Regions from separate parts of the Corynebacterium sp. S7 genome, predicted to be linked through region 1. Evidence: riboswitches for the same ligand, from Rfam matches in the RefSeq annotation. Region 1 holds a riboswitch; the other holds the start of a gene.

Region 1 (4,633 bases):
CCTTCGACATCGAGGCCCCCTCCCCTAGTCCGCGACGGCATCGAAGCGATATCAGCGGCGGCGACAAGGTCGCGAAGATCGTCGCGTGGTACTGCTCCCGTGAAAGTGACGTTGTGCGGAAGATCCTGGGCCAGCACTTCCAGCGTTGTGCCGTAGTATCCCTTGCCCACGATGACGAGCTGAGCTTCAGGGAATTCCTTAATTACTGCCTCCATCGCACGGATAAGTTGGTCTTGGCCTTTGCGCGGGACGAGCCGAGAGGCACAAACGATAAGTGGCTGATCACCAATGCCAAACCTCTCCCGGGTTTGCAAGCGCTGCTGTGGCGTAGCCGGGCGGAAATAGTCAGTGTCCACGCCCGAAGGAAGGCGGACATACTCTGGGTGAGTGCCAATGGCTGTGCGGAAACGATTCAGCGTGTATTTCGAGATGTACGTGACTACATCGGAAGACTGCCCAATTATGGAGAGCACTTGCCTGGCACCTGGGATCATCGACCATCCGACCTCATGGCCATGGGTGGTAGAGACAACGCGTTGCGCCCCTGCTGCTCGCGCTGCTGCGCCCATGACAGCCAGGGGTGCTGCTGCACCGAACCACACTGTATTAATACTGTGCTCGCGGATGATTTTCTGCATCTCGCGGATAGTTGCCGGGGTAGGCAGCATTACCTTTCGCGGCCAGCGAATTACCTGATAAGGGAAATCTGCATCGAACCTCTCCGCCTCTGCGGCGTCCTGGGTGGATGCAAAGATGATTATTTTCTCAGGCGTTACTGTTGAGACAAAGTCTCTCAAATACGACTGAATCCCGCCTACGGTAGGCGGGAAATCATTCGTTACAAGCAGTGTGACCATTTAGTAGCGGGCTGCGCCCTGAATTGGCATTGAATCATAGGCAACAACCTGGACTGGAATGCCGTAGTCAGAAGCGTGCACAACCTGACCATTACCGATGTACATGCCCACGTGGGTTACACCTGGGTAATAGCCAATGATGTCGCCCGGCTGCAGATCAGAGGTAGACACCGACTGCCCACCGGCGAGCTGCGCCTGCGAGGTACGCGGAATGGACTTGCCCTGCTGCTGGTAAGCCCAGTACATCAGACCCGAGCAGTCGAAAGCGTCTGGGCCTGCCGCACCCCAGCCATATGGGGAACCAAGCTTGGACAAAGCCGCAGAGACTGCAGAAGAACCTGCTGCGGAAACAACCGCAACCGCACTAGAGGAAGACTCTGGCTGGCCAATTGCTGGATTCGGAACCTCAGGCTGATCCTTTTCTTCCCATGCACGACGCTGCTCCGCACTGAGGGAGTCAATGCGCTGCTGCATGTCCTGGACCTGGGACTCGAGAGTGCTGCGCTCTTGGTCCAGTTTCGCATGCTTCGAGTCCAGCTGGTTTTTGTAGAATTCGGCCTCAACTACAGCGATATTGGCCGCGTTCGCACGGTCTGCCGCTGTCTGAGTTGCGTCCTGCAGCTGGCCTAGGGTGCGCTCAGTGTTCCGCGAGATTGCGCCCAAGTACGCTGCACGATCGATCACGGTCTGCGGGTTGCCCGACTCCATGGTGGAAATCAGCGAGTCATTCTGGACATTGCGGTATTTCGATGTTGCAATGCCGTTCACATCGCCCTGGAATCCGCTTTGCACGTTGTTCGCATCTTGCACAGCTGCGTTGGCAACTGCTGCCTCCGAGCCGAGGGCATCGAGCTTGCTCTGCGACTGCTCAATCTCAATCTCGAGCTGCTTTACCGCTTCATTCTTAGCGCCAGCCTGCTGGGAGATGCCTTCCATCTCCTTGATCAGGTCATCGACCGAATCTGCTTGCGCAGGAACAACGACTGTTCCGGCTACGACGGCTGTCGCAATAGAAGAAGCAACAAGAGCGTAACGACGACCGGTTGCGCGGTGCTTTGCCACTGGGAAATCTCCTCTAAAAACACGTCTCCCAAGCCGAGGACCGTGGTTGTCCTGCCAGGCTAAAAGGGAGGAAGTCAAGCTTTAACGGTAGCCACTTTAGCTGTTACCACGATGCATAACAAGCTTAACTAAACCGTTATCTAATATATCTTTGGTGTTGTTGATCACAAATGCCCCGGGGCGCTTTTGGCGCTCACGGGGCATCATATTCGCGCAGACTAGTAGCGCACGATCGAGTGAATTGGCATGTAGTCGATTGGACGCTCTGCCACTGGGGAACCAGAGTTCAGTGCGTCAATCATCATGCCATTGCCCGCGTAGATGCCAACGTGGGAAGCACCGCTGTAGTAGACAATGATGTCTCCTGGCTGGATGTTCTCACGGGAAACGCTTGTGCCCTGTGCTGCCTGCGCTTGGGAAGTACGTGGAATCGTCTTACCTGCCTGCTGGTAGACCCAGGAGGTGAAACCGGAGCAGTCGAAGGAGTTAGGGCCGGCTGCGCCGTAGACGTAAGGGGAGCCAATCTTAGAGCGAGCAATGTCGACAATGTTCTGACCAGTGGATTGCTGAGCAACTGGTGCCGGTGCGGCTGCAGCAGGTGCAGAAGCAGCAGCGGAGTAAGTAGTCTCTGCTACAGGCGCAACCTGAGCCTCTACCCCATTAAGCCACTCGTTGAATCCTGGAACTGCGGCTGTGCCTGGGATCTGGCGAACCTGGTTAATTGCCGCCTGGACGTTGCTGTTGTCGGACTGGCCGGCCAAGGATGGGATCCACTGTTCAATGCCCGGGATGTTCGCAATGCCTGCAATGTTCTCAATTCCAGGAACCTCAGAGCTCAGGTTGGTGCCAGGTACGGTCACCTCAGCTGCGTTTGCAGCGGTTGGCACCAAAAGGGTGGTGCTCAGTGCAACTGCAGATACTGCAGCGATGTTACGTGCGGTCTTCGTATTCAGGCGACGGTGCTGTCCCACGAATGTTCTCCATATCTTCCTATAACGCCTACCGAGTTAGCTGACGGGCTAGGTTTCGGAATTAACCTTCCACCGCTCCATGGCAACGGATATCTGATCCAGCCACCCTTACGATGTCTTCGCCCCAGGAAAACTCTGTGGTTCCCCGGTCCGACCGGACAGCTCCAGGGTGAAACTGTAGATCCGGCCAAGTTCGGCAATATGTGTTCAATTGGTGTTCCGTGCGTACCGTTCGGCCGCAAGGTCTCAATTAGGTTACGAAACGGCAACAAGGTTTGTCCAACGACCCGCTCGTTATCTTCTCGTTATTTAGCTGAAACCATTCCGAGTTCATTGGGAGTGCAATTTTCAGAGGTTTTGAAATCCTCTTGGGACCGACTTGAATTAGTTCACCTGACCAGCAGGTTCCTTGGGGCCATTTTGGCGTACAAACTAGAATTCCTCGGCTAAAATTCCGCCACTAAATAGACCCTGGAACGTGATGTGACCTTCCTCACTTTCCAAAAGAAGTTGTCACATCCACATCAACCACAACATATGAAAACCGGTTAAGTTCACCAAAAGTGCCTCCAGAAGGAATGCGAAAACGCGCCCTACATATATATGTAGGGCGCGTTTGTGAGCGCTAAATCTAGCCGATGTTAGTCACGTCCGGCTTCAATGTCTCGACGACGATTCTCCTCGTTGAGAGCAGCGAGAGCACGCGTTTCTTCGTGATGGTTCTCGCGCTTGATCTGTGCACGACGTGCAGTGATATCAGGATCATCTGGGGAGAAGATACCGGAAGACTCACTGTCGGAGTAACCGAGCTGGTTCATCTGCTTAGGAACGCGTCCGCCGGTGTACTCCAGTGGGATTGCGTTGCCTTCAGCATCTGTGGCCAGTGGCTGGTGGATCTCTACGAATGCGCCGTTAGGCAGCTTCTTGATCACGCCGGTCTCAATGCCGTGCTCCAGGACCTCACGGTCGGAGCGCTGCAAACCAACGCAGATGCGGTAAGTAATGAAGTACGACAACGGTGGCAGGATAATCAGACCGATACGACCAACCCAGGTCATTGCATTCAGCGAGATCTGGAAGTGGTAAGCGAACAGGTCGTTACCGCCAGAGAGCGTCAGCAGCAGGAAGAAGACGATACCCATGACACCGATACCGGTACGAACTGGAACGTCACGTGGGCGCTGCAGCAAGTTGTGGTGAGCGTTATCGCCGGTGGCCTTCTTTTCAATCCACGGGTATGCGAACAACAGGACCACCATGGCACCTGCCATTAAGACAACCCAGAAGGCACCCGGAATCGTGTAGTTGCCAAGGTAGAGTTCCCACGCTGGCATGACACGTGCTGCGCCGTCAGTCCACAGCATGTAGATATCCGGCTGCGAACCAGCAGAGACTTGTGACGGGTTATACGGTCCGAGATTCCAGATGGCGTTGATCGTGGTCAAACCTGCCATTGCTGCAAGTACACCAAAGACCAACAGGCCCATACCGATAGCCTTCGTAGCGAAGACTGGCAGAATGCGGACACCAACAACGTTGTTCTCTGTACGACCAGGACCTGGGAACTGGGTGTGCTTCTGGTACCAGACCAACAGCACGTGAGCCGCGATCAGTGCGAGGAGCAAACCTGGCAGAACCAGAACGTGAAGGATATAGAAGCGATCCAGCATCAAGTCGGACGGGAAGTCGCCGCCGAAGATTGCCCAGTGAATCCAAGTACCGATAATTGGGATAGCAAGGATA
Region 2 (4,633 bases), 1.1 Mb from region 1:
CCGTCACTGGGCTCAATGAGCTGGAATGCGTTGGCGACGAAATCTACGCCAATGTCTGGACTACGTCCAACATTTATCGGATCGACGCTCAAACTGGCGTGGTGACCGCCGTCATTGACGCGTCTGGCTTGCCGAATAACGCTGCCGACGACCCCGATAACGTGCTCAACGGCATTGCCTATAACAGGCAGAATAAGCATTTCTTGCTTGCCGGGAAGCGCTGGCCTGATCTCTACGAGGTCACCTTCGAGCCCATGCAGTAGGCCCGCTACACTGGTTGTTCATGGCCAAGAAAAAATCGTCGTCGCTGAAGTTGCTCGCGCTCATCGTCGCTATGGTGCTGGTGATGGTCGTTGGCGCCTACGGCATCATGACGTGGCAGAAGAACCGCCCACCCACACCTCCGCAAGAGGTAGCCATTACCGTTAGTGCTGGGGACCAAACCATCGAAGCATTGCCTTATATGGTGTGCGAACCTGGCGTGGAATGCCCAGAGGGCGAGATCCCTACACTGACTGTCGCCAGCGGGGACACGGTAAATGTCAAGGTTCCGAGTGACATCTACGACCACGACTGGACGCTGCTGACAATTTACGACGATCCGGGGGCCAACGACCAACAGGTCCACGGCGCCTACGACACCGATTCAGTGGACATCCCTGTTTCAGCTGCACCTGTTGGTGATTCGACGGAGAACCCGCAGCTGGTTGTCATCGAAGTCTCCTCACTCATGATCGGCCTCGACGCTACAAATACAGAAAGCCCCTACCTGGTTACCTGGTCGATTGCTATCGAACTGAAGTAAACCGAAGTAGGGGCAGGGTTATCAGAACTCAGGGTTCCCGAAGGGACCCCCTAAGCGTCAAGCTCTTTCGCTACAGCCCGCAGGATCTCCGCGACCTGACGGGCTTCTTTCCTGTCTGGGTAGCGGCCTTGTGCAAGGACGGGCTGCACGCTGGATTCGATGACGGTCATAACGTCCATCAGCATCGAGTTGAGCTCTTCTGGCTTCCGACGATTAACTGGTCGACGTCGGGGGGTGTCCAAAACCTTCACTCGCAGGGCCTGCGGGCCACGGCGACCGGCAGCGAAATCGAACTCGATGCGCTGGCCGTGGACAAGTTCGTCCACGCCTTCTGGCAGGACATCCTTACCGATATATACGTCTTCATCGCCTGGGTTGGAAGCGAAGCCGAAACCTTTATCAGCGTCGTACCACTTAACTTTTCCGACTGGCACGGTCATCACCACTTTCTTTCAACGACATCGGCCTGCGCGTGAAAGTGCGCAGGGTTAAATACTCCACCATACTCGGGTCCTAAAAGAAAACCTACTTTCTACTCTCACTATTCCCTTGGTCATGGCCTGCGAGCTTTTGCACCGCAAAACTACACCTAAGACGTGACTATTGATAAAGCTGTGATAATTGTTACCTATACGTGATGTAGATCACTCCGGAAAATTCGCGCTCGCTGACCTCGGAAAATGGATAAAATCATGCGGTCAAAACAACAAATATGAGCCGATTCGTGTCGATAGCGTGACTAAATCGTTATCAAACGATAAAGTCTTGCGCAGGCCTTCCAGAGGCAACACTGACAGATGAACTATCCACGCCGAGCCCTGTCCGGGTAGTTCACAATACGGAACTTAAACCAACCAACTTCATAGGACAGGGACGGGGAACCCACCGCCTGCTTGTGCTGATGCACCAGCTCACGCAGGCATCGCACTGGCACCAACCTTGCCAGTGCTTGGGGTGAAGTTCAACTACTGAACCGGGCTTATACAACCTCTGCCCGAACCCGACAGCTCACCTCGCAGGCGCACAAGAGAGGAATTCTTTTCATGGCACAGTCCGCACGTAAGTCCGCACGTCCAGCTGCAAAGATCGCTGCAGGCGCAGCAGCAGCAATCGCAGCTACCGCGCTCATGGCTCCTCAGGCAAGCGCAGCTCCAGACTCTGACTGGGATCGTCTTGCCCAGTGTGAGTCCGGCGGCAACTGGTCGATCAACACCGGCAACGGCTACCACGGTGGCCTGCAGTTCTCCGCTTCCACCTGGCAGGCATACGGTGGCGGCGAGTTCGCACCATACGCTTACCAGGCAACTCGCGAACAGCAGATCTATGTTGCAGAAAAGACCCTGGCTGGCCAGGGTTGGGGCGCATGGCCAGCTTGCTCCGCAAAGCTTGGTCTGAGCTCCCCAGCGAACACCGACCGCCCAAATCCTAACGCTGCGCCAGCACCGGCTCCAGCTCCAGCAACCAGCATTGCAGCAGCTCCAGCAGCCGCCCCTGCAGAAGCTCCAGTAGTTGAGGCAGCAGCTGAGGTTTCCTCCCCAGTAGATGCTCTGTACAACCAGATCAAGAACACTCTGAATCAGTACGGCATCGCAGTCCCAGCCGGTGTGACTGACCTGTACAACACCTTCGGCAACAACTACAACGCGTTCTACTCCGCTAACGCTCAGCTGATCGCAGCTGTTCAGTCTGGCGATGTCCAGCGCATCGCAGGCGCTGTCGGCTTCTAAGCCAAGACGCAACAAAAAAATTAAGGCTGTGTCCCTCCCACATCAGGGAGGGGCACAGCCTTTTTCACGCTCCCGGTCCCAGCCGGTTTTTAGCAACGCAAAATACCCCTGCCACCAACACAACAGGGGTGGCAGGGGTAAGAAAATCGCGTCTAACTTTTAGTGGTTAACGCGGGTGTAAGGGTGCACGTAGCCAAGTTCCTCGGATGGGCGAGGCAGCACCAAGTCATCGCCGAATGGGCTGGATGCGCCTTGAAGCTTTGAGGAGATTTCTGTAACCGGGTGGCCGTCACCTGGGGTATCCACAGGCCAAGCTGGGTTATTAACGTTCTTCTTGTCTACATGATTAGCCATAGTCCATATTGTGCCAAATACCAGGCCAAAAAGTAACTTAACCGGCCAGAAAGCTACCGCGTAAGATTGCCATCACCATGACCGAGTCCACCTCCCCGCTTGATTTCCGCACCTCACTTGCTCAAATGAGCGATGCCGAGTTGAAGCAGCTCCTGCGTAGCCGCCCAGATTTGTCCGTTCCACTACCCCCAGGGGTAAGTTCGCTGGCGTCGCGCATCACGCTGCCGGGTTCGCTTGCCCGCGCTGTCCGGAGCTTGAGCACGCTTGAGATTGCAGCCTTAGAAACGGCGGGCGATCTCGGCGCGGAACTCGCGCCAGTCAAGGTGGAGGCTATCGTCGAGAAGCTTCCTGTGCCCGCGCAACTCGCCCGCGATGCCATCGACGGCCTGCGCGGATATGCCCTCATCTTCGGTTCGGATGAAATTCAGGTCACGCCCGGCGCGCTCGGCGCTTTGCCCTCCGGCTGGCGCATCTTAGATGCACTCCCCGCTTCCGTGGAGGACACCAGAAAGATTGTCAACGAGTTGGATCGGCCTGCCCGGGCAGTGTTGGACACTCTCGCGTCCTCGGGTTCGGTGGGCACCACGCGCGACGCGGCCGTCGACGCTGACCCGACGCGCCCCATCCCACGGCTCATCGAACTCGGCCTCCTCGTCCGCGTCAATGCCTCCACCGTGCGCCTACCACGCCCCGTACGCGACATCGTTCGCGGCGAAACACCGAGACAATATTCGTTGCAGCCTTCCAGTCGCATCCTCGGGGGCGCAGACACAGGCCAAAAAGCATTTTCGCTTATCGACGATTCCGCGACCGCCCAGGGGCTCGATGCCACACGCGCGATGCGCAAGATTGTCACACGCCTTGGTCGCAAACCTGTCGTTCTTAATAGAGACGGATCTGTTGGTGTGCGCGCACTGGCGGGACTGTCTAAGGAAGTGCAAGTTGCTGAATCTAGCGTTGCGCTTTTGGTGTCTATCGGTGAATCCGCGGGCATCATTGGCCGCGGTGAGATAGAGGCAGATGTTGATGGTCTCGCTCCTACTCGCGACGGCCTGGAATGGGCCGATGCTACGTTGTCGGATCAGTGGGCCATAGTTCTGGCTGGCTGGATGGCCTCGCCGTGGCAGGTCCACCTGCTCGGTGGCAAGGATGCGAAGGGTCAAACGATCAGGTTGTTTTCCGAGGCCATGCACGATCCGACGATTCGCCGTGCGCGCAAGCTCATCGTTGCTCAATTCACTCGGGTCCCAGGTGTCTCGCTGGAGCGCGCGGAGGTGGTCGAGGATCTGCAATTTAGTGCACCACTTGCTGCTGCAGGGATCTCTGATTCCGAACTCGACGCGGTGATTGAACAGGCCCGGATCGTGGGAGGTCTGGCGAATCAGGCTGCGTCCTCAGCTTTAATTGCGCTCCACCGGGGCGACGATGTGGCGTCGGCAACGCGTGAGATTGTTCCTGCGGAGGTGTCCTATGTGATCCCGCAGGCCGACATGACTATTCTGGCCCCTGGTCCGCTGCCTCCGGAAATGCACAATGAGTTGGAGTCTTTCGCGGAATTGGAATCGCCAGGGCTGGCAAGCGTGTTCCGTGTTTCCGATGCCTCTGCGCGCAAGGCACTCGACGCGGGGAAACAGCCGAGCGAGATTATTTCCTGGCTAGAAGCCCGTTCCCCAACTGGCGTGCCACAGCCGATGGCCTTTCTTATTGAGGATGCCGGGCGCAATCACGGCCGACTGCGCACCGGTGA

What was found. A riboswitch is a leader RNA that binds a small molecule or an ion and turns the genes downstream of it on or off. The one in region 1 is predicted to bind cyclic di-AMP.
Region 2: it holds a riboswitch for cyclic di-AMP, as region 1 does, so the genes downstream of both, ACXZ66_RS04630 (resuscitation-promoting factor Rpf1 domain-containing protein) here and ACXZ66_RS09580 (C40 family peptidase) in region 1, are expected to answer to the same signal.

The regions. Positions count from the first base shown of each region.
Region 1 is NZ_CM136760.1:2,010,484-2,015,116, forward strand. Features, by position in the region: gene ACXZ66_RS09570 (glycosyltransferase family 4 protein) at 1-857, opposite strand, end outside; gene ACXZ66_RS09575 (C40 family peptidase) at 858-1,919, opposite strand; gene ACXZ66_RS09580 (C40 family peptidase) at 2,138-2,890, opposite strand; cyclic di-AMP (ydaO/yuaA leader) riboswitch at 2,901-3,099, opposite strand; gene qcrB (cytochrome bc1 complex cytochrome b subunit) at 3,532-4,633, opposite strand, start outside.
Region 2 is NZ_CM136760.1:951,924-956,556, reverse strand. Features, by position in the region: gene ACXZ66_RS04645 (glutaminyl-peptide cyclotransferase) at 1-263, shown strand, start outside; gene ACXZ66_RS04640 (DUF2771 domain-containing protein) at 284-805, shown strand; gene ACXZ66_RS04635 (cold-shock protein) at 856-1,239, opposite strand; cyclic di-AMP (ydaO/yuaA leader) riboswitch at 1,648-1,842, shown strand; gene ACXZ66_RS04630 (resuscitation-promoting factor Rpf1 domain-containing protein) at 1,849-2,532, shown strand; gene ACXZ66_RS04625 (hypothetical protein) at 2,692-2,886, opposite strand; gene ACXZ66_RS04620 (helicase-associated domain-containing protein) at 2,964-4,633, shown strand, end outside.